4 regions of the Rhizobium indicum genome follow, and region 3 is predicted to be linked to each of the others. Evidence: predicted binding sites of a transcription regulator. Region 3 holds the regulator's gene; each other region holds the start of a gene.
The links. The regulator PhoB, encoded in region 3, activates phosphate uptake and scavenging genes when phosphate is short. The targets are predictions, from matches to a motif close to TGTCATNNANCTGTCAT.
Positions count from the first base shown of each region.

Region 1: a site for PhoB is predicted at 3,957-3,973, ahead of phnC (phosphonate ABC transporter ATP-binding protein). Genes of this name have one in related genera too.
Region 2: a site for PhoB is predicted at 6,394-6,410, ahead of pstS (phosphate ABC transporter substrate-binding protein PstS). Genes of this name have one in related genera too.
Region 4: a site for PhoB is predicted at 1,196-1,212, ahead of FFM53_RS13435 (NAD-glutamate dehydrogenase). Genes of this name have one in related genera too.

Region 1 covers NZ_CP054021.1:2,484,171-2,491,982, forward strand. The annotation lists gene FFM53_RS12415 (carbon-phosphorus lyase complex subunit) at 1-857, shown strand, start outside; gene FFM53_RS12420 (alpha-D-ribose 1-methylphosphonate 5-phosphate C-P-lyase PhnJ) at 854-1,729, shown strand; gene phnK (phosphonate C-P lyase system protein PhnK) at 1,726-2,502, shown strand; gene phnL (phosphonate C-P lyase system protein PhnL) at 2,600-3,307, shown strand; gene FFM53_RS12435 (DapH/DapD/GlmU-related protein) at 3,304-3,921, shown strand; gene phnC (phosphonate ABC transporter ATP-binding protein) at 4,040-4,882, shown strand; gene phnD (phosphonate ABC transporter substrate-binding protein) at 4,956-5,867, shown strand; gene phnE (phosphonate ABC transporter, permease protein PhnE) at 5,937-6,917, shown strand; gene phnE (phosphonate ABC transporter, permease protein PhnE) at 6,917-7,812, shown strand, end outside.
Region 2 covers NZ_CP054021.1:337,652-345,463, forward strand. The annotation lists gene FFM53_RS01615 (GNAT family N-acetyltransferase) at 1-172, shown strand, start outside; gene FFM53_RS01620 (DUF72 domain-containing protein) at 197-1,003, shown strand; gene FFM53_RS01625 (magnesium and cobalt transport protein CorA) at 1,106-2,071, shown strand; gene FFM53_RS01630 (DUF808 domain-containing protein) at 2,093-3,112, opposite strand; gene FFM53_RS01635 (Na/Pi cotransporter family protein) at 3,227-4,960, opposite strand; gene pstS (phosphate ABC transporter substrate-binding protein PstS) at 5,074-6,165, opposite strand; gene FFM53_RS01645 (NAD(P)H-hydrate dehydratase) at 6,512-7,812, opposite strand, start outside.
Region 3 covers NZ_CP054021.1:2,105,893-2,113,704, reverse strand. The annotation lists gene pstA (phosphate ABC transporter permease PstA) at 1-879, shown strand, start outside; gene pstB (phosphate ABC transporter ATP-binding protein PstB) at 895-1,710, shown strand; gene phoU (phosphate signaling complex protein PhoU) at 1,755-2,468, shown strand; gene phoB (phosphate regulon transcriptional regulator PhoB) at 2,601-3,284, shown strand; gene FFM53_RS10465 (GcrA family cell cycle regulator) at 3,859-4,398, opposite strand; gene FFM53_RS10460 (aspartate aminotransferase family protein) at 4,819-6,018, shown strand; gene argF (ornithine carbamoyltransferase) at 6,061-6,975, shown strand; gene FFM53_RS10450 (Hsp33 family molecular chaperone) at 7,066-7,812, shown strand, end outside.
Region 4 covers NZ_CP054021.1:2,711,800-2,719,611, reverse strand. The annotation lists gene FFM53_RS13445 (carbonic anhydrase) at 1-195, opposite strand, end outside; gene pdxY (pyridoxal kinase PdxY) at 267-1,142, opposite strand; gene FFM53_RS13435 (NAD-glutamate dehydrogenase) at 1,419-6,194, shown strand; gene FFM53_RS13430 (MFS transporter) at 6,221-7,609, shown strand; gene purH (bifunctional phosphoribosylaminoimidazolecarboxamide formyltransferase/IMP cyclohydrolase) at 7,656-7,812, opposite strand, start outside.

The DNA of each region.
Region 1 (7,812 bases), 380 kb from region 3:
CGCTGCCGCGTTTCGGCTATTCGAAGCCGCTCGACACAGCTGATATGACGATCGAACGCCGCATCTCGGCGACCTACAAGGATCTGCCGGGCGGCCAGCTGCTCGGCCCGACCTTCGACTATACCCACCGGCTGCTCGATCCCTCGCTGCTTTCGGACGAGGCGGTAGAGATGCCCGCTCAGCGCACAGCCGAGACCGGCCGCGTCATGCGCGTCTCCGAAATCCTCGGCGAAGAGGGCCTGATCGAGGCCGACGGCGACATGCCGGAAGATCACGAAATCGGCGACCTGACCCGCGAGCCGATGGAATTCCCGATGACCCGGGATCTGCGCCTGCAGGCGCTTGCCCGTGGCGACGAGGGCTTCCTGCTGGCACTCGGTTATTCCACCCAGCGCGGCTATGGCCGCAACCATCCCTTCACCGGCGAAATCCGCATCGGCGACGTCGAGGTGGAATTCGACGTGCCGGAACTCGGTTTCGCCGTGTCGCTCGGCACCATCCAGATCACCGAATGCCAGATGGTCAACCAGTTCAAGGGTTCGGCCAAGGCGCCGCCGCAATTTACCCGCGGCTACGGCCTCGTCTTCGGCCAGAGTGAGCGCAAGGCGATGGCGATGTCGCTGGTCGACCGGGCGCTTCGAGCCGAAGAGCTCGGCGAGGATATCACCGCGCCGGCACAGGACGAGGAATTCGTCATCTCGCACTCCGACAACGTCCAGGCGACGGGCTTCGTCGAGCACCTGAAGCTTCCGCATTATGTGGACTTCCAGGCCGAACTCGATCTCGTCCGCCGCATGCGCCGCGAATTCGAAGCCGCCCGCAACGGTGGCGAAGACATGAAGGAAGCCGCCGAATGACCGATCTGGCCAGCTACAACTTCGCCTATCTCGACGAACAGACCAAGCGGATGATCCGCCGGGCGATCCTGAAGGCAATCGCCATTCCCGGCTATCAGGTGCCCTTCGCCTCACGCGAAATGCCGATGCCCTATGGCTGGGGCACCGGCGGGGTGCAGGTGACGGCCTCGATCATCGGACCTGATGACGTGCTGAAGGTTATCGACCAGGGCGCCGACGACACGACCAACGCCGTTTCGATCCGCGCCTTCTTCCAGAAGGTCGCCAATGTCGCGGTGACGACGCATACCAAGGATGCGACGATCATCCAGACGCGCCACCGCATTCCCGAAGAAAAGCTCGGGGTCGGGCAGGTGCTCGTCTACCAGGTGCCGATCCCCGAGCCGCTGCGCTTCCTCGAGCCGCGCGAGACCGAGACCCGCAAGATGCATGCGCTCGAAGAATACGGCCTCATGCATGTGAAGCTCTACGAGGACATCGCCCATAACGGCCGCATCTCGCGGACTTACGCCTATCCGGTGAAGGTCCATGGCCGCTATGTCATGGACCCGTCGCCGACGCCGAAATTCGACAATCCGAAGATGCATATGTCGGACGCGCTGCAGCTCTTCGGCGCCGGACGCGAAAAGCGCATCTATGCGGTGCCGCCCTATACCGACGTCGTCAGCCTGGATTTCGAGGATTACCCCTTCGATATCCAGCGCTTCGATAAACCCTGCGCCCTTTGCGGCGCCGAGGACGTCTATCTCGACGAAGTGGTTCTCGACGACAAGGGCGGGCGCATGTTCGTCTGCTCCGACACCGATCATTGCGAAGACCGCCGCGCGCACGGACATGCCGGCGAGATGCTGGCCCGGGAGGCTGCAGAATGAGCGATACCCCGCTTCTCAAAGTCCATGACGTTTCGAAATTCTACGGCAACCGCATCGGCTGCCGCGACGTCTCCTTCGAGCTCTGGCCCGGCGAAGTGCTCGCCATCGTCGGTGAATCCGGCTCCGGCAAGACGACGCTGCTCAACTGCCTCTCCACCCGGCTGTTGCCGAGCACCGGCAGCGTCGAATATCACATGCGCGACGGCAGCTACCGCGACCTCTATCGTATGAACGAGGCCGAGCGGCGTTTCCTGATGCGCACCGATTGGGGCTTCGTGCATCAGAACCCTGCCGACGGCCTGCGCATGACCGTCTCTGCCGGCGCCAATGTCGGCGAACGGCTGATGGCGATCGGCGATCGGCACTATGGCAAGATCCGCGCTTCGGCGATCGACTGGCTGGAGCGCGTCGAGATCGACGCCGACCGCATTGACGACCAGCCCCGCGCCTTTTCCGGCGGCATGCGCCAGCGATTGCAGATCGCCCGCAACCTCGTCACCGGCCCACGGCTCGTCTTCATGGACGAGCCGACCGGCGGCCTCGACGTCTCGGTTCAGGCGCGCCTGCTCGATCTCGTGCGTGGCCTCGTCAACGATCTCGGTCTCTCGGCCATCATCGTCACCCACGATCTTGCCGTCGCCCGCCTTCTCTCGCATCGGATGATGGTGATGAAGGACGGCTACGTCATCGAACACGGGCTCACCGACCGCGTGCTCGATGACCCGCGCGAACCCTATACGCAGCTGCTCGTCTCCTCGATCCTGCAGGTCTGAAGGAAGCGCAGAACCGCCCTAACCTTTTGTTTTTACGCAATTCCGGACGGAAAACCGCTTCACACTTTTCCTGGAATTGCCCTAGAAAGAAGAAATCATGGCAACGCCTCTCGTCGTTTCCGAAGTCTCGAAGAGCTTCACCATGCATCTGCGCGACGGCATCAAGCTACCCGTCGTCTCCGATGTCGCCTTCTCCGTCGCATCGGGCCAATGCGTCGTGCTCGGTGGCCCATCGGGCATCGGCAAGAGCTCGCTGCTCAAGATGATCTACGGCAATTATGCCGTCGACACCGGCCAGATCCTCATTCGCCACGACGGACGCATCGTCGATCTCGCCTCCACCGATCCGCGCACCGTGCTCAACGTCCGCCGCAATACACTCGGTTATGTCAGCCAGTTCCTGCGCACCGTGCCGCGCGTCGCGGCGATCGACGTGGTTGCCGAACCGCTGGTGGCACGCGGCGAGGACGCCGTCACGGCACGGGAAAAGGCGGGCGCCCTGCTTGCCAGGCTCAATCTGCCGGAAACGCTCTGGCAGCTTCCGCCCGCAACCTTCTCTGGCGGCGAGCAGCAACGCGTCAATATCGCGCGCGGCTTCATCACCGAGCACACGATCCTGCTTCTTGACGAGCCCACGGCCTCGCTCGATGCCAGGAACCGTGCCGTCGTCGTCGGCATGATCGCGGAAAAGAAGAAGGCGGGTGTGGCCCTTCTCGGCATCTTCCACGACGAAGAAGTGCGCGAAGCCGTCGCCGACCGCATCCTCGACGTCCAGCAGTTCTCACCCAGAAAGATCGCTGCATGAGCCGCAAGCTGGGTATCGAGCCCTATTTTCATGAAACGGCAACCGTCAGCGAATCCACCTTCGGGCGCTATACGGAGGTCTCGGAACGCTGCCGCATCAGCGAGGCCAGCTTCGGCGACTATTCCTACATCATGCAGGATGGCTCCGTCTGGTGTGCGACGATCGGCAAGTTCGTCAATATCGCCGCCGCCGTGCGCATCAACGCCACCAACCATCCGACCTGGCGCGCGACACTGCATCATTTCACCTATCGCGCCGCCGACTACTGGCCGGACGGCGACGTGGAAACGGACTTCTTCGCCTGGCGGCGCGCAAACCGCGTGACGATCGGCAACGACGTCTGGATCGGCCACGGGGCGACCATTCTGCCGGGCGTCAACATTGGCAACGGCGCGGTGATCGGAGCCGGCGCCGTAGTCTCGAAGGACGTCGCGCCCTATACGATCGTTGGCGGCGTACCGGCCAAACTCATTCGCGAGCGCTTTCCAAGAGAGGTCGGCGAACGGATGGACAGGCTTTCGTGGTGGGACTGGGAGCATGACCGGCTGCGCCAGGCGCTCGAGGATTTTCGCAACCTGGACGCGGAAGATTTCCTGTCCCGCTACGGCGGTTAAAACCCCCGATATAGGGGCGAAGAATTGTGACAGGACTTACACAAATATGACATGCGAGGTTCATCAAGCGAGACTAATGCGATGCTGATCAAGGCCTGGATCGCAAGGGAAGAGCATGATGTTCGAGCTGAAGAATGTCACACGTCGTTTCGGAAAAAAGCTCGCTGTCGATTCCGTCACGCTTGCCATTCCCCAGGGCCAGATGGTCGGCATCATCGGGCGCTCCGGCGCCGGCAAGTCGACGCTGCTGCGCATGATCAACCGCCTTCAGGAGCCGAGCTCCGGCTCCGTTCATTTCGCCGGTGTCGAGGTCTCCGGGCTTCGCGGCCAGGCGTTGCGCAACTGGCAGCGCGACTGCGCGATGATCTTCCAGCAGTTCAACCTGGTGCCGCGCCTCGACGTTCTCACCAATGTCATGCTCGGCCGCCTCAACCACCGCTCGACGCTTCTGAGCCTGCTCAACATCTTCACCCGCGAGGAACGCGTACATGCCATCGCAGCACTCGAACGTCTCGGCATCGAGCAGACGGCGCTGCAGGCAGCCGGCACGCTTTCCGGTGGCCAGCAGCAGCGCGTGGCGATCGCCCGGGCGCTGATGCAGAACCCGAAAATGGTTCTCGCCGACGAGCCGATCGCCTCGCTCGATCCGCTGAACGCCAAGATCGTCATGGATGCGCTGCGCGATATCAACGAGCGCGAGGGCATCACCGTCATCACCAACCTTCACACGCTCGACACCGCCCGCAACTATTGTGAGCGCATCGTCGGCATGGCCGGCGGCCGCGTCGTCTTCGACGGCCAGCCCTCGGAGCTGACCGCCGAAGCGGTGAAGGAAATCTACGGGACCGACAAGGACGGCGCCGGCATCGACGAAACGCTCACCTCGACCAGCCTCGAATCCAAACGCCGCGCCGAGGATGTCTCATCCGGCAGGGTGGCCAAAGCAGCCGCCGTGCACTGACCCGTTTCCGGCCGACGGGACAACGGTCGGAAAAATAACTGACAAACAAACCATGTCACAAAAGGAGACTTCCATGTCTGCATTCCGCAAGATCCTGATGGCAACCATCGCCGTCGCCGCCCTCGCCGGCAATGCTGCTGCCCAGGACGTCAAGGTCCTCCGCATCGGTCTCGATGGCGGTGAAAACGAAGCCGACCAGGTTCGCCGCACCGAGTGCGTCAAGCCGGGCCTGATCGCTGCCACCGGCGTTTCCGAAGTTCAGCTCTTCCCATCGCCGAATTACAACGGCGTCATCCAGGGCCTCCTTGGCGGCACGATCGACCTCGCCGTCATGGGCGCCGCCTCTTACGCCGCGATCTATATCAAGGATCCAAACGCCGTCACCCCGGTTCTGACCACCAAGCAGGCCGACGGTTCGACCGGTTATTACTCGATCATGGTTGCCCGCAAGGATTCCGGCATCAAGACGCTCGCCGACGCCAAGGGCAAGAAGCTCGGCTTCGCTGATCCGGACTCTACCTCCGGCTACCTTGTTCCTAACGTTGCCCTTCCGAAGGACACCGGCGCTCCAGTCAAGCAGTACTTCTCTGAAACCGGCTTCGGCGGCGGCCACGAGAACCTCGTTCTCGGCGTTCTCGACAAAAAGTTCGACGTCGGTACCACCTTCGGTTCCGGTCAGGGCGACTGGGCGCAGGGCTACTCCTCCGGCAACCTGCACCAGATGGTCACCAAGGGCTTGCTCGACATGGACGATATCGTCGAAGTCTGGAAGTCGCCGCTCATCCCGAACGGTCCGCTGATGGTTTCCCAGAAGCTGCCGGCCGACCTCCAGAAGAAGGTTACCACCTACTTCGCCGAACTGCCGAAGACAGACAAGAGCTGCTTCGAATCGTTCACGGGCGGCGGCTACGTTGACTGGGCGCCGGTCGACCAGAGCTTCTACCAGACGATCATCGACGCCCGTAAGGCCGTTATCGGCGGCTGATCCTCAGTCTGAACAGTCTTGCGGCGGCATCATGATGATGCCGCCGTTTTTTCAAGAAGGAAGCCACATATGGCGCACTCGGCCGGCGCGGACTCTCTGAGTGAATTGCAGGAGGGCTCCCGCACCATCCTCGATCATTATCAGAGCCAGGTTCGAACGCGGCGGATCTATACCGTCGTTTCAATCGTGGTCTTCCTGATCATCCTCGGCGCCTCGCTCGACTTCGCCAACAGTGCCAATTCGGGCAAGTTCTTCGAGCGCCTTCCCTATTTCTTCGACTTCATGAAGAGCTTCGTGCCGGACAGTCCGCTGGAGATCTTCCGCGCCATGTTCGACCTGCCGTCGCCCTTCTCCGACGGTTCGATCAAATACGACTATACAAGCGACCGCGTCTGGATCACCGATAGTTTCTACATCCCGAATTTCTTCTACCAGCTCGCGATCACGCTCAACATCGCCATCGTCTCCACCATTCTCGGTGCGAGCGGCGCGTTCTTGCTCTGCTTTTTCGCTTCCACCAATCTGGTCGGTGCTGGCGTGACGCGCTGGGTCGTGCGGCGCATCATGGAAATCATGCGCGCCTTCCCGGAAATCGTCGTCGCCGGTCTTCTCGCCGCGATCCTGTCGATCGGTCCGATTTCGGCGATCATCGCGGTATGGGTCCATACTGTCGGCGCACTTGGGAAGCTGTTCTTCGAAGTCGTCGAGAATGCCGACATGAAGCCGGATGAAGGCCTGCGCGCCGCCGGTGCCGGCTGGCTGGAGCGCGTGCGCTTCGCGATCCTGCCGCAGGTGTTGCCGAACTTCGTCTCCTACACGCTGCTGCGGACTGAGATCAACGTGCGCGCCTCGACTATTATCGGCGCCGTCGGCGGCGGCGGCATAGGCGAGGTCTTCAGCCTGTCGATCGGACGCGACCATGCTGCCAAGACCTATGCGATCATCATCCTGCTGCTGATCACCGTCATTTGCGTCGACCAATTCTCTGCCTGGCTGCGCCGCCGGCTGATCGGCAAGCAGTCCCTCGAATTCGGACAGGGAGCAGCCTGATGTCCTCTGTTCCGACCATCAACGCCGCCGAGCGCGAACGACTGCTTTCCGCCTATCCGGACGTCTTCCATCGCAGCTTCATGCAGCGCTGGGGTCTGCTCCTCATTTCAGCAGCGGTCTTCGTTTACCTTGCCTTCTGCTTCGCCTTCTTCAACGTCATCCCCACCTTCGTGAACGGCAACTGGGACCGCGCGGCGATCTATGTCCAGGACTGGTATTCCTGGCGCGCCCAGCCGCGCCTGCGTTTCCAGAACGACCAGGTCGTCCCCCAATGGACGAGCCGCCGCCAGTATCCCGAGGGCGCCGATATCAACTGGCTGAAGCCCAATGCCGACAGCAGCCGATACACCGTCACCTTCGGCAGCGCCGGCAACCGCATGGAAGTGACGCCGAGCCGAGTCGACGTCTATATCGACGGCAAACTCTATCCCGTGACCATCACCCGCGATCGTGCCTCCCTGCCGTCCGATGCACCTGCCCAGATGGAGCAAGACGACAACAAGGTGAACGTCTATTACGGCTTCGCGGGACAGGCGGAAATCCGTACCAACCAGGTCTATGTCCAGCGCCGCTTCCTCGGCTGGGCAAACTTCTTCTTCGATACGCATTCGCCCTTCTGGGGCCGCAGCCTGCCTGAGGTCGTCGGCCTGATGTTCTCCGGCGAACGACTCGATCCGAACCAGTCCAATGCCTCGCTGGCGTTGGACAACTTCCTGAACAATGCAAGCTGGCAGCATGGCGACATCCTGTCGAAGTTGATGCAGACGCTGGTCATGGCCTTTGTCGGCACGCTGTTCGGCACGCTGGTCGCTTTCCCGCTTGCCTTCATCGCCGCGCGCAACATCACGCGCAGCCGCGCTGCGAACTGGGGCACAAAGCGGCTCTTTGATTTCCT
Region 2 (7,812 bases), 1.8 Mb from region 3:
CAAGGCGCGGGAATGGGCCGTGCCGGAGATCCGGCTCTACACCAATGCGCGGATGGAGCGGAACATCGCGCTCTACAGCGCCTTCGGTTTTCGGGAAACGGGTCGCCGGCCGAACCCTTATCGGTCAGGATGGACACTCGTCGACATGACCAAAGAGATCAATGCGGCCTGAGCGGCTGCGAATGGGGAGGACGACATGACGAAATCCGGCACTATCCGCACCGGCATCGGCGGCTGGACCTTCGAGCCCTGGCGCGGGCATTTCTTTCCCGGTGACCTGAAGCAGAAGGACGAGCTGAACTATGCCAGCCGCCAGCTGAAGGTGATCGAGGTCAACGGCACCTATTACAGCACGCAGAAGCCCGCGGTCTTCGCCAAATGGGCGGCTGACGTGCCCGACGGTTTCATCTTTTCGCTGAAGGCGACACGTTTCGTCACCAATCGGCGGGTGCTTGCCGAAGCCGGTGAATCGATGGAGCGGTTCCTATCATCGGGCATCAGCGAACTCGGCGATCATCTCGGGCCGCTGCTGTGGCAGTTCGCACCGACGAAGAGGTTCGATTCGGATGATTTCGAAGCCTTCCTGAAGCTGCTGCCGGCAAAACAGGATGGGTTGGCGCTCCGCCACGTGGTCGAGGTGCGGCACGATTCCTTCAAGGTGCCGGAGTTCGTGGCGCTGCTTTCGAAATACGGCGTGGCTCCGGTCTGCGCTGAACATTTCGAATATCCGATGATCGCCGACGTGACGGCCGATTTCGTCTATGCGCGGCTGCAGAAGGGCTCGGACGATATTCCGACCTGCTACCCGGAAAAGGACCTGAGGGCCTGGGCAAACCGGCTGGAGACATGGGCCGAGGGCAAGGTTCCTGATGACCTGCCGCTGATCGATGGAGATCGCAAGGTAAAGACCGAGCCGCGCGACGTCTTCGCCTTCATGATCCATGAGGGCAAGGTCAATGCGCCGCACGGGGCGATCGCCCTGCAGCAGGCGCTGGCGAAATAGGCCGGGCTGGATAGTCACAAAAGGATCGTAACATTGTGGGTATCACATCGTCAGTCACGCATTCCATGAGGGCATCATGATCGTGGCAACCTGGGAGCCCGCATGAGCGTTGCCGCATCCTATCTCTATCGCAACGGACGGCGGGTCGAAGCCGTACCTTTCGAGGCGGCCTCCATTCCGGCGACGGACAACGAATTCATCTGGATCGGGCTGCACAAGCCTAGCCGGGACGAGCTCCTGCTGCTGCAAGGCCGTTTTGGCCTTCACGAACTCTCGATCGCCGATGCGCTCAGCTCTCTGCAGATGCCGAAGCTCAGCGTTTATGACGACCAGCTGTTCGTGATCGCAAAGACGGCACAGCTCGAGGGGGACCATATCACCTACGGGGAAACCGCAATTTTCGTCGGCAAGCGCTATATCATCACCGTCCGCAATGGGTCTGAGCGCGGGCACGGAGAGCTGCGCGGCCGGCTAGAGACATCGCCGCAGACGCTCTGCCATGGCACCGACTACATTCTGCATGCCATTCTCGATTTCATTATCGACGGCTATCTTCCCATCGTGCGCACAATCGAGGATTCCGTTCTCGAGATGGAACGAAAAATGCTCGATGCGTTTCTCGACCGCAACCAGATCGCCCGCATTTTCAAGTTGCGCCGGGAAGTCATTCTGTTTCAGCGGGTGCTGGATGCGATGCTGGACCTTTGCGGCAAGCTCTACCATCTCGACCTGCCGTCGCTTGACAAGGAAGCGAAGCCCTATTTCCGCGATGCGCTTCAGCACATGCACCGTGTCGAGACGATGGTTGCAAGCTTGCGCGACGTGATCACATCGGTTTTCGAAGCGAGCAATCTGATTGAACAGCAAAGACAGGGCACAATCACAAGGCAGCTGGCGGCCTGGGCTGCCATTCTCGCCGTTCCGACGGCGATCGCCGGCATTTACGGCATGAATTTCGACAATATGCCCGAGCTGAAAACCAGCTACGGCTATTTTGTCGTTTTGGCAGTCATCGCTGTCATGTGCATCGCACTTTTCATCCGTTTCAAGCGCGCCCGCTGGATATGACGCCTTGCTCGTCGATGGGCCTCATTTCTTCCCGTCCGCCAACGCCTCTTTCCGGCGGCGCGGCAGGAACGATTTGAGGTACCGCCATATCGGCGAGACAGCGTAGCCTGCGACCGGGATTGCGATCAAGCCGGCGACGATACCGACGATGCCCGCTCCTGCGGCCTCGACGATCCAGCGCAGCACGGATGCCAGAACGGGAATAGCATGCGCCGTCGCCTCGCCGGCATCATGGATCAGATGCGCAGGGCCGCCGATACCATAGGCTTCGAGGCCATGAACGATGATGCCGCCGCCGACCCAGATCATGGCGGCCGTTCCGACAATGCCGAGCACTTTCAGAAAATAAGGCATGCCTGTGACAAGCCCCTTTCCGATCGCACGCGAGAAGGCGCCCATCGCAGATGCCGTCCGCACACGTGCCAGCATCAGACCGAGATCATCAGCCTTCACGATAAGCGCCACGCCGCCATAGACCAAGACCGTGATGCCCAATCCAACAACGGCTAGGATGAGGGCCTGCGTGAACATGCTGCCAGACGGCACTGCGGCGAGCGTAATCGCCATGATTTCGGCCGACAGGATGAAATCCGTCTTGATGGCACCGGCGACCTTTTGGTCTTCTACCGATTTGGCATCGAGGCTTGTCGTCTCAAGTGCCGTTTCATGGGCGTGAGCTGCATGCGGCAGCACCAGTGCGTAGACTTTTTCCACACCCTCGTAGCAGAGATAAAGTCCGCCGATCATCAGCAGCGGTGTGATCGCCTGCGGTGCGACAAGGCTCAGGATCAGCGCCGCGGGAAGCAGGATCAGAAGCTTGTTCTTCAGCGAGCCGAGCGCGATCTTGCCGATGATCGGCAATTCGCGCGCTGCCGAAAATCCGGTGACGTAGCGGGGTGTGACTGCCGCATCATCAATGACGACGCCGGCCGCTTTCGCGCCTGCCTTGGCAGCCTGGCCGGCAATATCGTCGAGCGACGCCGCAGCCACCTTGGCCAAAGCCGCGATATCATCAAGAAGGGCGATCAGGCCAACACTCATTCGAGCCTCCGTCGGGAAGACAGACTTACGCAGTGAAAAACGGAAAACCAGTCAACGAAACGTGGCATCCTCCGGCGGGAAGATGCCACGCAAGGATCGCGACGACAATGGCCGTTATTCAGCCGGCATCGGGCTCAAGCCGCCCTCGTCCAGCGGAGGACGTGCCTGCCGTTCCCGTTTCTGCGAAGCCCGCGACAGAACGCTCTGCCGGTTCACGGATTTGCGCTCCTCGTCGATGCGGCGGATCAGGATCTCCGCGCGCTCGACCGAGCCGAGAAGCGCCAGGATAGTGCCGCGTTCGGCTGCGCCGGCATTCGGGCCAAGTGCCAGTGTCTGTTCCCGCAGTTCGGTGACATTGGGAAGGCTGACATGGCCGGCCGGCATGGAGGGACGAACCACGCCATAGTCGGGCATGATATCCTGCAAAGAGGCATCGAGCTTGCTCAGTGCCAGATTGACGATCGCCAAAGCGGGTTCGCTGAATTTTTCACGCTTCACGCGCCGCGCGACCTGGTGCATCGATTCCGTCAACGCAGCAGTGAAATCCGCCTCCTCGATCAGGCTGGCGACCAGATCGAGTTGCTCGTAAGGCAGATCCTCCTTCATCAGCGATGCGGTATAATCGCGAATGTCACGGCTGAGGATATCGGTGGCAAGATAGTGTTCGCCCGGATCTGATGGCGCCGACTTGGCGGATCGGGCAATATCCAGGAACATTGCGCCGGCCTGCAGATGACGCGCGGTCTCCTGCTGGACGGCCGGAACGGCCCGCGCGAAGTCGCTTGTGAGCCTGCGATCGAGGAATTTCGGGGTCGAATAATCTTCCACATCCTCGGCGTCGATACGGCCGATGCGCGACAAGACACGTTCGAAGACGCTGACGAAGGGAAACAGCAGCGCCGTGTTGAAGACGTTGAAGAAGGTCGAATAGAGACCGACAGCGACCGGAACCAGCGGAAATGTCTCCTTGCCCTCGACCACGACCGGAACGCCGGGATCGCCGCCGAACCACTGCATCGCCCATGCCAGAACGTCGATCGAGACGAAGAACAAGGGCACAGTGATGCAGACGCCGATAATATTGAAGGACATATGGGCATAGGCAGCGCGTTTGGCGTTCTTCGACAGATTGAGCGAGGCAATCCAGGAGGTGATCGTGGTTCCGAGATCCGCACCCAGCGAGAAGGCAACCGCCGTCGTCCAGTCAAGGACACCGGCCGCTCCGAGCCCCATGACGATACCGATCGTCGCCGACGAGGAGTGGATCATCGCAGTGACGCCGGCGGCGATCAGCACGCATTTGATCAGGTTATAATAGGAGTCGGCGGTCAGCGTCGACAGAACGTCCATGACCTCCGGAATGTTGCGCAGCGGCCGAAGGCCGCCGGTCATCAAATTGAGACCGTAGAAAATCAGCGCGAAGCCCATGCAGGCAAGTGCGACGTTGCGGATTCGCTCGCTCTTGGCAAAGCAGTAGACCAGCGAAAAAACGCCCGCAAAGATCAGGCCAAGAGGACCGAGCGGCAAGGCGATCAGGCCGTTTCCGAGCGTCGTCCCGATGTTGGCACCCATGATGACGCTGATCGCCGGACGCAATCCGACAACGCCGGCATTGACGAGGCCGACGACCATGACCGTCATTGCCGTCGATGACTGGATGACACCGGTGATGAGCGTTCCCGCGATGACGCCCTTGATCGGCGTGCCTGCGGCTCTCGCGAGAAATGCGCGCATCTTGTTGACGGAGAGTGCCTGGATGCCGTTCGACATGAACTCCAGACCGAGCATGAATATCCCCAGCCCGCCGATAACAGGCACAAGAATATCCTTGAAAATGTCGATGTTCATTACGCCTTACCCCCTTGGCGCCAAAATGGCGCGCTTTCAACGACGCCCCCGCGTCTCACATGTCCGATTTCATACGGTCGGGGATGTCCCGACCGCGTATGCGCGCAAAGGAATTACTGGCTCGCGGATGCATCCTGCTTCAGCCAGTATTTGACGATCTGACTGACGAGCTGCGGCGGCAAAGGCACATAGCCCAGCACCTCGGCATCCTTGCTGCCTGTCTCGAACGCCAGACGGAAAAAATCATGCACGCGGCGATAGCGATTGGGCGCCTGTCCCGTCATTGGAACGACAGCAAATGTCGCCCCGCTGATCGGATAGGCCGCCTCTCCCGGTTGATCCGTGAGCGACACCGAAAAATCTTTCGCTTCATCCCATGAGGCGGTGCTGGCGGCAGCCCGCACGCCATCCGGTCCCGGTTTTACGAACTGGCCCGATTTGTTCTGAACAGCGGCATAGGGCAGGTTTGCACGCTCGACCTGGCCAAAATCGGCATAGGCGATCGCCCCCTTGGTTGCCTGCACCGCGCGAATGAGATCCCCGGTTCCCTCGACACTCGTCCCCACAGGCCACGCGATCAGCGTATCCGCTCCATGTGCCGCCTTCCATTCCGGGCTTGCCGAGGACAGGAATTCGGTGAACATGAAGGTGGTGCCTGATCCGTCCTTGCGGGTAACCGGCCTGATTTTCTGATCGGGAAGGCTGATCTCCGGGTTGATCGCCTTGATGGCAGGGTCAGCCCACGACTGGATCTTGCCGAGATAGATATTCGCAAGCAGCGGGCCAGTCAGGTTGATACGGCCCTTGTCGATACCGTCAAGGTTAACGGCAATCGCCACGCTGCCGAGCACGATCGGAAACTGCTGGCGGCCATGCTTTAAAAGCTCGTCATGGGAAACAGGCACATCGGTCGCAGCGAAACCCAGCTCCGGCTGATCAAGGCGCATCAGACCTGCCAGCGAACCGACGAGCTCGTAGTCTACCGTCCAGTCGGGTGAGCTGAAGTCGCCGTCATCCATCCGCGCCTTCTCGTAGATTTCCGCCCACTTCGCGATGATGGGTGCCGCGAAAGTGGAGCCGGCGCCGCGAATGGGCTCGGCCCTGGCTGCAGGAGCGATGAAGAGTGATGCCACAACTGCCGCAAGTCCGGCAAAGCCGGCGGCGGCGGTCGTCACTCTGTGGACTTGCCGAAAAAAACGTTCCATCGGCGCTTCCCCTCGCAACCGTTGACTGCGCACTTCGATCAGAATTCAAACCAGATCGGCTCAGGACCCGCTGTACGAACCCGTGGTCCAGCCGACAGGAATTCCTGCCACCACTAAGTATTTCCATTCATTAACATTTTAATGACAGTTTAGTTTTGCGGGTTTCTGATTCTCGCCGCAGGACATTCTTTGGTTGATCGATGTCGCTCTAAAAATTCCAAATAAAACCGTCACTCAACTGACACATCGGCAGCATTTACAATGGTAAAACAACGCAGCGCGCGCCACGGCCAGACCGACGGTGCGGATTGCTTCTGCGTTCGAGGTGAAAGATGATGCGGCGGCGCTAAAGCGGCAATACCTCGGCTGCGAGTTCCTCCGCCGTCAGCCCTTTGCCGGCGCGTTGGCCGGCCTCGCCGTGCAGCCAGACGCCGGCAGCCGCGGCCTCGAAGGCCGGTAGGCCCTGGGCGAGCAAGCCGCCGATGATGCCGGCAAGCACGTCGCCTGAACCGGCGGTGGCAAGCCAGACGGGAGCGTTGGTATTGATGAGCGCACGTCCATCAGATGCTGCGATGACGGTATCGGCGCCCTTGTAGATAATCGCGGCATTGGCGCGGCGGGCGGCGGCCACAGCCTTGTCCACCTTGCCGAGCCCATCGTCGCCGCCGATATCGGGAAAGAGCCGCGCGAATTCACCCTCGTGCGGCGTCAGCACCAGACGCGGCTCACCCCGGAAAAGATCAAACAGCTGCTGCGGATCGTCCTTGAACGAGGAGATGCCGTCGGCATCGAGCACCAGATGACGATCGGCAAGGGCCGAGACGAAGCCGCGCGCCCTGGCGCCGATGCCGAAACCGGGGCCGAGGACGAAGGTCTGCAGCCGCTTGTCGGAGAGCCAGTCGCCGAGGTCGGCCTCGTCGTCGATGGCATGCAGCATGACGGCGGTCAGATGCGCGGCATTGGCGGCCATCGCCGCGCGGGGGGCGGCGATCGTCACTAGGCCGGCGCCGGCCTTAAGGCCCGAGATCGCCGACATGCGCGCCGCACCCGTCTTGTCGGCCTCACCTGAGAAGACGACCAGATGACCGCGCTTGTATTTGTGGGTTTCCAGTTGCTCGGCCGGCAGCGCACCCTTCCAGGCATCCGGCGTGTTCTCGGCGATGACGCCGCTTGCCTCAGCCCTGACGATGCGGGCGGGGATACCGATGTCGAAGACCTCCAATTCACCGCAAAGCTCCCTGCCCGGCATCAGCAGATGGCCGGGCTTGCGGGTCATGAAGGTGATGGTGTTGCAGGCCCGGAAGGCGGCACCCAGCACCTTGCCGGTGCGACCATCAAGACCGGAGGGCAGATCGATGGCAAGCACGGGAATAGCGGCCTCGGTGACGCGGCCGATCAGCGCGCGCACATCGGCCGACACTTCGCGGCCAAGCCCCGCCCCGAACAGGCCATCGATGACGACGTCGCCGTTTTCCGGCCGGTAGAGGTCGAGGTTTTGCCCCTGGAGCACGCAACCGGCCCGGGCGCGGGCGGCATCGCCCTTCAGCCTGGAGGGATCGCCGACGTGGAAGAGCGCCACCCTCGCCCTGCTCCCCTGCAGATGACGTGCGGCGACATAGGCGTCGCCGCCATTGTTGCCGGGTCCGC
Region 3 (7,812 bases):
ACGGTCAATGTCACGGTGCTTGCCGACGCCAATGTCGACAGCGCCAACAAGGGCCAGATCGACCTCTCGGTCGATGAGAAGAACCGCAAGGTCAACGACAAGCAGGTCGGCTGGATGAACGAACTGAAGGCGAGCGGCGCTCTCCACAAGCAGTTCAACACCGGCCTCTTCGTCAACGGCAATTCCAGCCGTCCGGAAGCCGCAGGCCTGGGCGTCGCCCTGATCGGCTCGCTCTACCTGATGCTGATCGTGCTCGTGCTTGCCCTGCCGATCGGCGTCGCCGCCTCGATCTATCTCGAGGAGTTCGCGCCGAAGAACAAGCTGACGGACCTGATCGAGGTCAACATCAACAACCTCGCCGCGGTTCCTTCGATCGTCTACGGCCTGCTCGGTCTTTCCGTCTTCATCAACTTCATCGGCCTGCCGCGCTCGGCCTCGCTGGTCGGCGGCCTGGTGCTGACGCTGATGACCCTGCCGACGATCATCATCGCGACGCGTGCGGCACTGCGCGCCGTGCCGCCGTCGATCCGCGCCGCAGCGCTCGGCCTCGGCGCTTCGAAGATGCAGATGGTGTTCCACCATGTGCTGCCGCTCGCCATGCCCGGCATCCTGACCGGCACGATCATCGGCCTGGCGCACGCGCTCGGCGAAACCGCGCCGCTGCTCCTGATCGGCATGGTCGCCTTCGTCGCCAACACGCCGACGACACCGCTCGATCCCTCGACGGCTCTGCCCGTACAGGTCTATATGTGGGCCAACGAGGCAGAACGTGCCTTCGTTGAGCGTACTTCGGGTGCCATCATTGTCCTGCTCCTGTTCCTGATCGTCATGAACATGGGCGCCATCCTCTTGCGTCGTCGCTTCGAGCGCCGCTGGTAAACGGAGTTACACATCATGAACATGTTGACGGAAGCTGCAGTTGAAAAGGCGCTGGATCACAAGATGAGCAACGTCCCGTATAAGATGATCGGAAAGGATGTCTCGGTTTACTACGGCGAGAAGCGCGCGCTTTTCGATGTGAACCTGAACGTCCGCGAAAACACCGTAACCGCCCTGATCGGCCCGTCCGGCTGCGGCAAGTCGACCTTCCTGCGGTGCCTCAACCGCATGAACGACACGATCGACGGCTGCCGCGTCACCGGCAAGATCACCCTCGACACCGACGATGTCTATGATCCCGATATCGACGTCGTCGAACTTCGCGCCCGCGTCGGCATGGTCTTCCAGAAGCCGAACCCGTTCCCGAAGACGATCTACGAAAACGTCTCCTACGGCCCGCGCATCCATGGCCTTGCCAAGTCGAAGGCCGACCTCGATCAGATCGTCGAGACCAGCCTGCAGCGCGCCGGTCTCTGGAACGAGGTCAAGGACCGCGTGCATGAATCTGGCACCGGCCTGTCCGGCGGCCAGCAGCAGCGCCTTTGCATTGCGCGTGCCGTCGCCGTCAGCCCGGAAGTCATCCTGATGGACGAGCCCTGCTCGGCGCTCGACCCGATCGCCACCGCCAAGGTCGAGGAGCTGATCCACGAGCTGCGCGAGAACTATACGATCGTCATCGTTACCCACTCCATGCAGCAGGCCGCGCGTGTCTCGCAGCGCACCGCCATGTTCCACCTCGGCAACCTCGTCGAGGAGAACGACACCGACAAGATGTTCACCAATCCCGACGATCCGCGCACCCAGGACTACATCATGGGTCGCTTCGGTTGATTTTGGCGACACCAAGCCTTCCCGTTATTCGAGGATAAAGCCCCATGGCATCGACACATATTTTTTCTGCCTACGATGATGATCTGAAGTTCCTGTCCAGGCGGATTTCCGAAATGGGCGGCCTGGCCGAGCAGATGGTCGGCGAATCCGTGCGCGCCCTCGTCAACGGCGATACGGCGCTGGCGCAGAAGGTCATCTCGGACGATGTGATCCTCGATCACGCCGAACGCGAAATCGGCGACAAGGCGATCGTCACGATCGCCCGCCGTCAGCCGATGGCCTCGGACCTGCGTGAAATCATGGGTTCGATCCGCATCGCCGCCGATCTCGAACGCGTCGGCGACCTCGGCAAGAACACCGCCAAGCGCGTCATCGCCGTCCAAAGCACCGGCGTTCCCCGCAAGCTTGCCCGCGGCCTCGAGCATCTGTCCGAGCTGGCGCTCGTCCAGCTCAAGGAAGTGCTCGATGTCTACACCAATCGTTCAGCCGACAAGGCGAATGCGATCCGTGAACGCGACAACGAGATCGACGCGATGTACACCTCGCTGTTCCGCGAACTCCTGACCTACATGATGGAAGATCCGCGCAACATCACCAGCTGCACGCATCTTCTCTTCTGCGCCAAGAACATCGAGCGCATCGGCGACCATGCCACCAACATCGCCGAGACGATCTTTTACATGGCGACAGGCGCGCAGCCGGAAGGTGATCGTCCGAAGGATGACAGCGCCAACACCGTCGGCGCGGTCACCGAATAACCGCCCGCACAGTCAATTGCGTGCGCGCCCGTCCGGGCGCGCAAAGAGGTCGCAGCCAATTTTTGAATTTGCGCAGGATGCACTGCTTAAATCACCCTGGTTTAAGGATCATGCGCGAGGAGACCGACACGCATGATCCCGAGAGTTGCAGTTGTTGAAGACGAGGAAGCCCTCAGCGTGCTTCTTCGCTACAATCTCGAAGCGGAAGGCTTCGAGGTCGATACCATCCTTCGTGGCGACGAAGCCGAAATGCGGCTCCAGGAGCGCACGCCCGATCTTCTCATCCTCGATTGGATGCTGCCGGGTGTCTCCGGCATCGAGCTCTGCCGGCGCCTGCGCATGCGGCCGGAGACCGAGCGCCTGCCAATCATCATGCTGACGGCGCGCGGCGAAGAGAGCGAGCGCGTCCGCGGGCTGTCGACGGGCGCCGACGATTATGTCGTCAAGCCCTTCTCGACCCCCGAGCTCGTTGCCCGCGTCAAGGCGATGCTACGTCGCGCCCGCCCCGAGGTGCTGTCGACGGTGCTGAAGTGCGGCGATATCGAGCTCGACCGCGAGACCCATCGCGTCCATCGCAAGACCCGCGAAGTCCGCCTTGGCCCCACCGAATTCCGCCTCCTGGAATTCCTGATGTCGTCGCCGGGCCGGGTCTTCTCCCGCTCGCAGCTTCTCGACGGCGTCTGGGGCCACGATATCTATGTCGACGAGCGCACCGTCGACGTCCATGTCGGCCGCCTGCGCAAGGCGCTGAATTTCTCCAACATGCAGGACGTCATCCGCACCGTCCGCGGCGCCGGTTATTCGATGGAAGCCTGAGGGCTTCCATCTGAGCCTGCTGACAAAGCCGCTCGCGCGAATGTCCTAACCTGCCAGGGTTAAGCCACTCGTCTCGCCCCGTCCCCGTAAAAGGGGCAAGGGACGTGCCCTGCGAAAGGGTTGGTGGGGACGGAGAGGGTTGCGGCACAATCTCTTCTCCCCTCGGGGAGAAGGTGCCGGCAGGCGGATGAGGGGGCCACACGGCACACTCTTTCCGTGATAACCTATCCCACATGCCGAATGGCTGCGCCCTGACCACGATCGAAACGACGCCAACGCGGTCGAAACCCGCATGGCGTTGTAAGAAAGACCGGCTTCCCTGGCCCCCTCATCCGCCCTACGGGCACCTTCTCCCCGAGGGGAGAAGAGGGAATCGAGATGTTGCGGCATGTCACTTCGCCCCTTGAGAACCGAAGGAAAGGTCGAGACCCATGGCTCGACCCTGGTAGGTGGCGGCAGCCGGATGAGGGCAAGTCGGCGTTCTCAACGAACTGAACACCCAAGCGCTCCCATCCGCGCATAAAAAAACGGGCCAATCGGCCCGTTTTCTGCATTCTAGCAATGGTCAGCCCGCTCAGCTGGCCCGCGCTGCCGCCCGGCGGCGTTCGTTGACCGGCTGGTAGGCAAGCTTCTGGTGATAGCTGCAATAGGGCGAATTGTCGGGGGACTCGCAGCCGCAGAAATGGAAGTCGTCCTTCAGCGGATCGCCGACCGGCCACTTGCAGGTGCGCTCGGTCAGTTCCGTCAGGCCGAGGCGGCGCGAAATCGGCACCACCACATTGCCTCTTGGCACGTATTCCATTTCCTCGATCGTTTCGATCTCGATCTCGATCTCTTCCTTCAGCATCGTCGCGCCCTGCTGGCGGGTAACGGTGCGGGTGGTGATGCGAGAGGCGAAGTTCGGCGCGCGCGGCGCCGATGTATTGCGCTTCGGCGTTCGCGCCGCGGTGTTGGTGCCGCCGGCCTTGGCACGGCCGGGAAGGCACAGCCGGTGCACTTTGCCGATGACCGCGTTTCTGCTGACCCCGCCAAGCTGCGCAGCGATCTGGCTGGCGCTCAGTCCTTCGGCCCAAAGTTTCTTGAGTTTCTCGACCCGCTCGTCTGTCCAGTTCATGCCCTGTCTCCACCTTTTGCGTTGGTGATGGCAGAATCCCTCACCGTTGTCCCGGGAGCTCCGAAACAAGAAACGCTTGATCAATTTTGGTGACTAGTTCCGCCGCATGCAGTCTAGTAATTGATCTTTAACCTAGTGTGAGCCTGACTCCGTGACAAGAGTCGCATGAATCCGGATGAATCGAATTCGTAGTTTTCCCCAACTTGCTGCCCCTGCGTGTCATTTCTGCAATAATGCCTGTTGAAGACTGAAAATGCCGCTGTACACCTGTGCTGCATACGCTAAGGGCGCCGTTTTGTTGACATTGCAGCGCGAAAAGGAAATAGTGCCACTCGCCGCCGCAAGGCGGCATTTTTGATTTTTCGGGCCTGGTTTCCTTAGCCGGAGTCATTGCCCGGCAACTTTGATGGAGATCGCGCCATGGCTGAAGCCGCGCCGCTTTATGACACCTATTCTCGTGCCCCGCTGCGGTTCGAGCGAGGCGAGGGCGTATGGCTGATCACCGAAACTGGCGAGCGATATCTCGATTTCGGCGCCGGCGTCGCCGTCACCTCCGTCGGCCACAGCAATCCGCATGTGGTCGGCGCGCTGAAGGAGCAGGCCGACAAGGTCTGGCACCTGTCGAACATCTACGAGATCCCCGGACAGGAGCGTCTGGCAAAACGCCTGACGGACGCCACCTTCGCCGACAAGGTGTTCTTCACCAACTCGGGTGCCGAGGCGCTCGAATGCGCGATCAAGACGGCGCGTCGCTATCAGTTTTCCAAGGGCCATCCCGAGCGCTTCCATATCATCACCTTCGAAGGCGCCTTCCACGGACGGACGCTGGCGACGATCGCCGCCGGCGGCCAGGAGAAATATCTCGAAGGCTTCGGCCCCAAGGCGCCGGGTTTCGATCAGGTGGCTTTCGGCGATATCGAAGCGGTCCGCGCCGCGATTACCGATGCCACGGCTGGCATCCTCATCGAGCCGGTGCAGGGCGAGGGCGGCGTTCGCCCCGCCACGCCTGAGTTCATGAAGGCGCTTCGCCAGCTCTGCGACGACAACGGCCTGCTGTTGATCCTCGACGAGGTCCAGACCGGCGTCGGCCGCACCGGCAAGCTCTTCGCCCATGAATGGTCGGGCATCACACCCGATATCATGGCTGTCGCCAAGGGCATCGGCGGCGGTTTCCCGCTCGGCGCCTGCCTCGCAACGGCCGAGGCCGCCTCCGGCATGAAGGCCGGCACCCATGGCTCGACCTATGGCGGCAATCCGCTTGCCATGGCCGTCGGCAGCGCCGTGCTCGACATCATCCTTGCCGATGGCTTCCTCCAGCAGGTGCGCGACGTCGCACTTGTCTTCCGCCAGGGCCTAGCCTCGCTGAAGGATCGTTATCCCGATGTGATCGAGGATATCAGGGGCGAGGGGCTGTTGCTCGGCATCAAGGCTGCCGTTCCCTCAGCCGAGCTGCTGCAGGCAATCCGCGCCGCCCATCTGCTCGGCGTGCCTGCCGGCGATAATGTCATCCGCCTTCTTCCGCCGCTCGTCGTCACCGCCGAGGAAGCCCGCGAGGGTCTTGCCCGCGTCGAACGCGCCGCCGAGAGCATTCGCGCCTCCAAGGTCAAGAAGACGGCTTGAAGAGATTGCCGCCTTCGGGCGCAGCACAGGTAAGAAGACGATATGAGCCCTAAACATTTCCTCGATCTTTCGGCGGTCACATCAGCCGATCTCAGAACCATCATGAACGATGCGCTCACCCGCAAGCAGGCCTTCAAGGCAGGTCTGGGCGACAAGCCGCTCGCCGGCAAGATGCTGGCGATGATCTTCGAAAAGCCCTCGACGCGCACCCGCGTCTCCTTCGACGTCGGCATGCGCCAGCTCGGCGGCGAAACGCTGTTCCTGTCCGGCACCGAGATGCAGCTCGGTCGCGCCGAGACGATCGGCGACACCGCCAAGGTGCTGTCGCGTTATGTCGATGCGATCATGATCCGCACCACCGAGCATTCCAGGCTGGTCGAGCTGGCCCAGCATGCGACCGTGCCTGTGATCAATGCGCTGACGGATGACACCCATCCCTGCCAGATCATGGCCGATATCATGACCTTCGAAGAGCATCGCGGCCCGATCAAGGGCAAGACCATCGCCTGGACCGGCGACGGCAACAATGTGCTGCATTCGCTGGTCGAGGGTGCCGCGCGCTTCGGCTATCGCATGAACATGGCCGTGCCTCTTGGCTCGGAGCCCAAGGATCACTATCTGAACTGGGCCCGCAATGAGGGCGCCGAAATCATGCTCTGCCATGATGCCGACCGTGCGGTCGCCGGCGTCGATTGCGTGGTGACCGATACCTGGGTCTCCATGAATCAGGAACATCGGGCCCGGGGTCACAATGTCTTCCAGCCTTATCAGGTCAACGCGGCCTTGATGGCCAAAGCCGGCAATGATGCATTGTTCATGCATTGCCTGCCCGCTCATCGCGGTGAGGAAGTGACGGACGAAGTGATCGACGGTCCGCAATCCGTGGTCTTCGATGAGGCGGAAAACCGTCTTCATGCGCAGAAGTCGATTCTTGCTTGGTGCCTGGGCGCGATCTGAACCATAATCGGACGTCGCGAGAGACAGACTCGCGACCGCGTGAGCGAAGGGCACGCTGGCCCATCGCTCTGAAACTAGGAGTGAAAAGCCATGGCAGAAGCTGCAGCCGCCCTCGGCCAGTTTGATTTCGCCGGCGATGACCATGTCGTCCCCTTCCAGGTGGAGGGGCTGGATGTGCGCGGCCGCGCCGTCCAGCTCGGCCCGATGCTCGATGCGATCCTCGAGCGTCATCATTATCCCGCACCCGTTGCCCGGCTGCTTGCCGAAGTCGTCGTGCTGACGGTGCTGCTCGGCACCTCGCTGAAGTTCGACGGCAAGTTCACGGTGCAGACCAAGGGCGATGGCCCGGTCGATCTTCTCGTCGCCGATTTCTCGACGCCGGAAAATGTCCGCGCCTATGCCCGTTTCGATCAGGCGCTGCTCAACAAGGCGATCGAGTCGGGTGAAACCGAGCCGGAGCAACTGCTCGGCAAGGGCGTGCTCGCCTTCACCATCGACCAGGGCAAGTTCAGCCAGCCTTACCAGGGCATCGTTCCGCTCGACGGCACCACGCTGGAAGAAATTGCCGGCGTCTATTTCCGCCAGTCGGAGCAGATCCCGACGCGCGTGCGCCTCGCCGCGGCCGAACTCTTCGACCGTGACGATACGGGCAAGCCACGCCATCGCTGGCGGGCCGGCGGCCTCGTCGCCCAGTTCCTGCCGGAAGCGCCGGAGCGCATGCGCCAGCCGGATCTCCACGGCGGCGACGGCGATACCGGCAGCCGCCCGCATGGCGAGGACGATGCCTGGCTCGAAGCGCGTTCGCTGGTCGAGACCATCGACGCCGATGAACTGACC
Region 4 (7,812 bases), 610 kb from region 3:
GATGACGAAGAGCTCGCCCGGGCCGGCATCGAAGATCAGCTCGGGTGCCGCGCGAGAGTCCGAACAGGCAATGACAAGCGTATGGGGACTCTGACCGTTTTCGGCAAGCTGCCGATACCTGTCGCGGGCGTCGGCATAACGCCCGTTCATAAAGTTGCGATAGCCGTCCAGAAGGGGATTTGGAAAACGCTGCATGCTTCTGGATTAGCGCGCGCCGAAGACAAGATCAACTGCTGCACTGCAAAATGAGCATATCGGCAGATGCGTCATTTTTTCCGCCGCTGCGCCGGGTGCACGAGGCGGCGCATCTGCACCATGGCCATCGGCGTCGAAAGACTGGAAGCATCGCTTGCCAGCATCAACTCGTTGCTGCCGCGCTTGACGGCACGCGCAAGCACCTCGAAGACGCTGGCGGTGGCAAGCTGCAGTGCCTTTTCGTCCTCGATCCCGGAGAGCAGGCGCGACAGGAAGACGGCGGCGATGAGGTCGCCGAGACCATTCGGCGGGTTCTCGACAACACGATGCTCGGCAAGAAGGGCGTGACGGCCGGAAAGATAGAGATTGCCGGTACCACCCGCCATCATCGGCACCGCCGAAGTGACGAGCATGCGCGATGGTCCGAGCGCGAGCGCCGCCTCCATGATCGCGCTGTTGTCTTCGAGGGCTGCCCCCGAAAGCCATGCGAGCTCGTAGCGGTTCGGCGTTGCGAGCGAGGCGAGCGGAATGAGATGGTCGCGAATGGCCTCAGCGGTCGCTTCCGGCACGTAAAGGCCGCCGAGATCGCCCATGACGGGATCGCAGACATAGAGCAGCTCGGGATTGTTTTGCCTCAGCGCACCGATCAGCCGGGCGACGGAGCGCGCCTGGGCGGCATTGCCAAAATAGCCCGAGAGCACCGCCTTGACTTCGCCGATCCAGGGCGCGCGGATCAGATCGTCGATCGCCGCGTCGAAATCCGTTTCCGCAAAAGTCAGCCGCGTCGAGCGGCCGTGGCCGGGATGCCAGGGCAGCACGATGGTCGGCAAGGCCCAGACCGGATGACCGAGCGTCTCCAGCGCAAAGACGGCTGCCCGGTTTCCGACCGAGCCCCGCACCACATGGCTGGAAATGACGATGACTGCGCCCGCTGCATTTTCCGACATGATATCCAAGATCCGAATGATGACCGCGTTTGATGATCTTTTTGACGCCACGCTGTCAACCATTCTTCATGCGGGCGTGGAAATGTTCGGCGGAACGAAAAACCGGAAGACGGGACTTTCGCTTTCGCTTGGCGAAGAAAGCGGAAAATCTCTTACAATTTCTCGTTTCCCGCGCCAAAAAAGCGTCAAAACAATCCTTCGGACCGCTCTTTTAGAGATTTTTTCGAAGAATCTTCTGCTAGCTTGCAAAAAATCAGACATTGAGGGAGGCGATCCATGGCTGCCAGAAACAATCCGAAACGGGAAAAGCAGATCGAAAGCGCGCGCAAGATCGCCAAGGCGACAGGCGAGGCGCATCTCGATCCGGAAATTCTCTTCGGCCGGGCAAGCAATGACGATCTCGAACTCTATACACCGGAAATGCTGGCGCTCTCCGCGGTGCATTCGGCAAAGGAACTTGCTGCCTGGAACGGCAAGGCGCCCCGCGTCGGCATCGACACGATTGCCGATGTGACGCCTGATGGCATCGCCGTCTCGGTGCTTTCAGTCACCGACCAGAACATGCCTTTTCTGTTTGAATCGGTCATGGGCGAAGTGACGAGCACCTACCGCGACCTGTTCATGGCCGTGCATCCCATCCTTGTCATGGAAAAGGGCAAGGCGCTGACGACGTATTCCGCAGATCACCCGAGCGATCCGGCCAACCGCGTCAGCCATATCCAGCTTCATATAGCGCCCCTCAATTCCGCCCAGGCCGCCGATCTCGTCAAACGCATCGAAAAAGTCCTCGAACAGGTCCGCCTGTCGGTTTTCGACTGGAAGCCGATGCTTTCCAAGATCGACGGAGTGATCGCCGAGCTTGCGGCCAACGGCGCCAGCCGGAAGAAGGCCGATCGCGACGAAGCCGTCGCTTTCCTGACCTGGCTGCGCGATGAGAATTTCACTTTCCTCGGCATGCGGGAATATGTCTATTCCGGCAAGGGGACCGATGCCAGGGTCGAGCGCGACAAGGGTGCTGGCCTCGGCATCCTTTCCAACCCCGATGTTCTCGTGCTGCGCACCGGCAAGGACGCCGTGACGACGACGCCTGAGATCCTTGCCTTCCTCGACGGCCCCGACTTCCTGATCGTCACCAAGGCGAATGTGAAATCGATCGTCCATCGCCGCGCCTATATGGATTATGTCGGCGTCAAGCGCTTCGACGCGGAGGGCAACGTCACCGGTGAGCTGCGCATCGTCGGCCTTTTCACCTCGACGGCCTATACCTCGCTCGCCTCGGAAATCCCGCTGCTGCGTTCCAAGATCGACAAGGTGAAGGAACATTTCGGCTTCGACCCGATGAGCCATTCCGGCCGCATGCTCGACAACACCCTGGAATCCTATCCGCGCGACGATCTTTTCCAGATCGACACGACGCTGCTTGCAAGTTTTGCCGAACAGATCAACGACTTGGCCGATCGGCCGCGCGTCCGCGTCCTGCCGCGAATCGACCATTTCGACCGCTTCGTCTCGGTGATCATCTATGTGCCGCGTGAGGAATATGATTCGATCGTCCGCGAACGGATCGGCACCTATCTGAAGACTGTCTATGACGGCCGTGTCTCCGCCTATTACCCGGCTTTCCCGGAAGGCGGCGTGGCGCGCGTGCATTTCATCATCGGCCGCTCGGGCGGCAAGACGCCACGCATTCCGCAGGCAAAACTCGAGCAGGTGATCCGCGAGATCACGGCCCGCTGGGACGACCGTTTCGAGGCGCTGTCAGGCGCCAAGGCCCCGAAGATATCCGTCGACCAGGCCTTCCAGGATTCCTTCACGCCGGAGGAAACCGTGGCCGACCTCGCCGATATCGGTGCCTGCGCCGCCGGCGAACCGCTGCGCATCCAGTTCTACCATCGTCAGGAAGAACAGGGCCCCATCCTTTCCTTGAAGATTTTCCACGCCGGCGGCCAGCTGGCGCTGTCGCGCCGCGTGCCGCTTCTCGAGAATCTCGGCTTCAATGTCGTCAGTGAACGCACTTTCGACATCGGGGTGCCGGTCGCCGATGGAGAAAAGAAACTCGTCGTGCTGCACGACATGGAGCTCGAGGCCCGCAATGGTGGCGAAATCGATCTGGTGCGTTACGGCGCCGCCCTCGAGGAAGCCTTCGTCGCCGCCTTCGCCGGCACGATCGACAATGACAGCTTCAACCGGCTGATTCTTTCGGCCGGGCTTTCGGCACGCGAGACCAACGTGCTGCGCGCCTATGCCCGTTATCTCCGCCAAGCCGGCATCGCCTATTCGCAAGACTATATCGCAACGACGCTCGATAAATATCCCGTCGTCGCCGCCGCCATCTTCCGGCTGTTCCACGACACACTCGACACCCGGCTTTCGGAGAAGGCCCGCGTCAAGAAGCTTGCCGAACTGCACCAGGCGATCGAGGCCGAGCTTGCCGACGTGCCGAGCCTCGACGACGACCGTATCCTGCGCCGCTACGTCAACATCGTCGATGCGACGCTGCGCACCAATTATTTCCAGAAGAACCCGGACGGCTCGCCGAAACCGATGTTGGCCTTCAAGCTCGATCCGCACCTGGTCGATGGGCTGCCGCAGCCGAAACCCTTCCGCGAGATGTTCGTCTACGGCGTCGAAGTCGAAGGTGTGCACCTGCGCTTCGGCAAGGTGGCGCGCGGCGGTCTGCGCTGGTCGGACCGCGCCGAGGATTACCGCACCGAGGTGCTCGGCCTCGTCAAGGCGCAGCAAGTGAAGAATGCGGTCATCGTGCCGGTCGGCGCCAAGGGCGGCTTCTATCCGAAGAAGCTCCCGGTCGGCGGCAGCCGCGACGAGATCTTCAATACTGGCCGCGAGGCTTACAAGACCTATATCCGCACGCTGCTTTCGATCACCGACAATATATCTGGCGCCGACATCGCCCCGCCGAAGGATACCGTCAGGCTCGACGGTGACGATCCCTATTTCGTCGTCGCCGCCGACAAGGGCACCGCGACCTTCTCCGACACCGCCAATGCACTGGCGCAGGAAGCCGGCTTCTGGCTGGACGACGCCTTTGCCTCCGGCGGCTCGGCCGGTTACGACCACAAGAAGATGGGCATCACCGCCCGCGGCGCCTGGGAAACCGCGAAACGGCATTTCCGGGAAATGGACATCGACATCCAGACGACGCCCTTCACCGTCGCCGGCGTCGGCGACATGTCGGGCGACGTCTTCGGCAACGGCATGCTGCTCTCTCCGAAGATCCGGCTCATTGCCGCCTTCGATCACCGCGACATCATCATCGATCCCGACCCCGATATGGAAAAGACGCTGACGGAGCGCCAGCGGCTCTTCGACCTGCCGCGTTCGAGCTGGCAGGATTTTGATAAGAGCGTGCTGTCGAAGGGTGCGATGATCATTTCTCGCGCAGCGAAATCGGTCAAACTGACGCCGGAAGCAGTTGCCGCAATCGGCATCGACAAGGCTGTCGCCACGCCCTTCGAGATCATGACGGCGATCCTGAAGAGTGAGGTCGACCTGCTCTGGTTCGGCGGCATCGGCACCTATGTGAAAGCGCCGTCCGAAACCGACACCGAAGTCGGCGACCGCGCCAACGACCCGATCCGCATCACCGCGGTGGAGGTGCGCGCCAAGGTGATCGGCGAGGGCGCAAATCTCGGCGTTACTCAGAAAGGCCGCATCGCCTACGGTCTGCAAGGTGGGCGCTGCAATTCCGACGCCATCGACAACTCGGCCGGCGTCAATACCTCGGACGTCGAGGTCAATATCAAGATCGCGCTGGCAGCCGCCATGCATGACGGACGCCTGACGCGCGCAAAACGCGACCAGCTTCTTTCTTCGATGACCGGCGAAGTGGCGACCCTGGTGCTGCGCAACAACTACCTGCAGTCGCTGGCGATCTCGCTGACGGAACGCAAGGGGACGGCAAACGGTCTGGAGCTTGGCCGCTTCATGAGCGTGCTCGAGGGCGCCGGCCAGCTGAACCGCAAGGTCGAGACGCTGCCGGACGAGCAGACCCTGGCCGAGCGCTATACGGCCGGCAAGCCGCTGACACGGCCGGAAATCGGCGTACTGGTGTCCTATGCCAAGATCGTGCTCTTCGATGCGCTGGCCGCAAGCGATCTGCCCGACGATCCCTATTTCATCGCGACGCTTTCGAATTATTTCCCCGTGAAAATGCAGAAGTCGAATGCCGGCGATATCGCCGGCCACCGCCTGAAGCGCGAAATCGTCGCGACCGTGCTCGCCAACGAAGCGATCAACCGCGGCGGGCCAAGCTTCACCGTCGCCATGATGGACGCAACGGCGGCTTCGGCACCGGAAGTGGTGCGCGCCGCAATCGTCGCTAGAGACGGTTTCGACCTGACCAGCCTCTGGGCCGGGACGGACGCCCTGGACGGCAAGATATCAGGCGAGATGCAGAACCGCATCTACGAGGAGATCAGCCACAGCTTTATCGTGCTGACGCGCCTGCTGTTGAAAACGGGCATGACCAAGGCCGATATGGCGGAAGTGATTAGCCGGCTGCAGGCAGCCCTGAAGAAGCTGAAAACCGCCTTCGCCGGACAGGTGGCCGGCGAGGTCGCCGTGCGCCAGGCGGAGTACAGCCAGGCGGGCCTGCCCGAAAAACTCGCCGCCGACATCGCCAGCCTCCCGATCTTCGCACTGGTGCCGGAGATCATGCAGATCGCCGAGCGCACCGGCGAACCCCTGGTGCGCGCCGCCGAGAACTACATCGCCGTGTCGCAGACCTTCCGTATCGGCAGGCTGCTGGCGGCGGGCGGGCGGATCCTCACCTCTGACCATTACGAGAATCTGGCGCTTGCCCGCAGCATCGACCAGATCGCCAGTGCAAGGCGCGACATCGTCATCTCGGCCCTTTCCGATCACGGCAAGGAAAAGCTTCCCGTTCAAGCCTGGCATGCGCAGGATCGTATCCGCATCAACCGTATCCTCGAGGAACTTTCAAGCCTCAGCGACGGCGGCGATCCCAATCTCGCGCGTATTACCGTTGCTGCAGGTATCCTGACCGATCTTGCGCGCGACCGGGTGAGGTGAGACAGTCCGCGTCAAAGAAGGAGCGGATGTTGAATCGCATTGACTGGACAGGAACGCAACCGCCGAAGGCCACGGAGAAGGGCATCTGGGGGTGGATGTTCTTCGATTGGGCAGCACAGCCCTTCTTCACCGTGGTCACGACCTTTATCTTCGGACCCTATTTCGTTTCCCGCCTGACCGATGACCCGGTTTCCGCGCAGACGACGTGGAGCAACATGGCGACGATCTCCTCGGTGATCATCGCCCTTCTCTCACCCGTCCTCGGCTCGATCGCCGACCAATCCGGCGCACGCAAACCCTGGATCGGCTTCTTCGCGGTCATCAAGATCGCCAGCCTCTTCTGCCTGTGGTTCGCCGCACCCGGCTCGCCTGTTCTCTATCCCGTCATTTTCATGATCCTCGCCTCGATCTCGGCCGAGTTCTCGATCGTCTTCAACGATTCGATGATGCCGCGCCTGGTCGGCAAACACGAGGTCGGCAGGCTCTCCAACACCGCCTGGGGGCTCGGCTACCTCGGCGGCATCATCGTCCTCATTGCCGTGGTGACGCTTTTGGCCGCGAGCCCCGAGAGCGGCAAGACCGTCCTCGGCCTCGATCCGCTTTTCGGTCTCGATCCTGAGACAGGCCAGGATGCCCGCATCACCGGGCCGATCTCGGCCGCCTGGTATCTGATCTTCATCCTGCCGATGTTCTTCTTCACGCCCGATGTCGGCAAGGGTCTTCCCTTCGGCACCGCGGTGCGCTCCGGCTTGCGGGAACTCAAAAACACGCTTGGCGAGCTCAGAGAGCGCCGCGGCATCCTGACATTCCTCATCGCCCGCATGATCTATCAGGACGGCGTCAACGGCCTGCTGATCCTTGGCGGTATCTTCGCGGCCGGCATGTTCGGCTGGGCAACGATCGAGATCGGTATCTACGGCATCATCCTGAATGTCGTCGCGATCTTCGGCTGCCTGATCGCCGGCCGCGTCGACAAGAGCGTCGGTTCGAAGGTGACCGTCGTCATCAGCCTCACCATGCTGCTTCTCGCCACCATCGGCATCATTTCGACAGGACCGGGTTACACCCTGTTCGGACTGATGCCGCTGCCGGTGGCGGATTCCGGCGGCCTCTTCGGTACGGCGGCGGAAAAGGCCTATATTCTCTATGGCCTGCTGATCGGGCTCGCCTTCGGGCCGGTGCAGGCCTCGTCACGCTCCTATCTCGCCCGCAGCGTCAACATCGAGGAAGCCGGCCGCTACTTCGGCATCTACGCGCTTTCGGGGCGCGCCACGAGTTTCATGGCGACGCTGCTCTTTTCGCTGGTGACCTATATGAGCGGATCACCGCGGCTTGGAATGGCAACGCTGATCCTGTTCCTCGCTGGTGGCCTGGTGCTCCTGATCCGCACGCCCTACCCGGCCGATCGCGCATAGGGACGAACCTACTCGAGGAAGAGCGCCGGCCACGGCCCGCGCCCGATCAGTGCCGGAAATGGCGCATGCCGGTAAAGACCATTGCGACGCCGTGTTCGTTGGCGGCATCGATGACTTCCTGGTCGCGCATTGAGCCGCCCGGCTGGATAACCGCCGTCGCCCCTGCGGCGATCATCGACAGAAGACCGTCGGCAAAAGGTAGG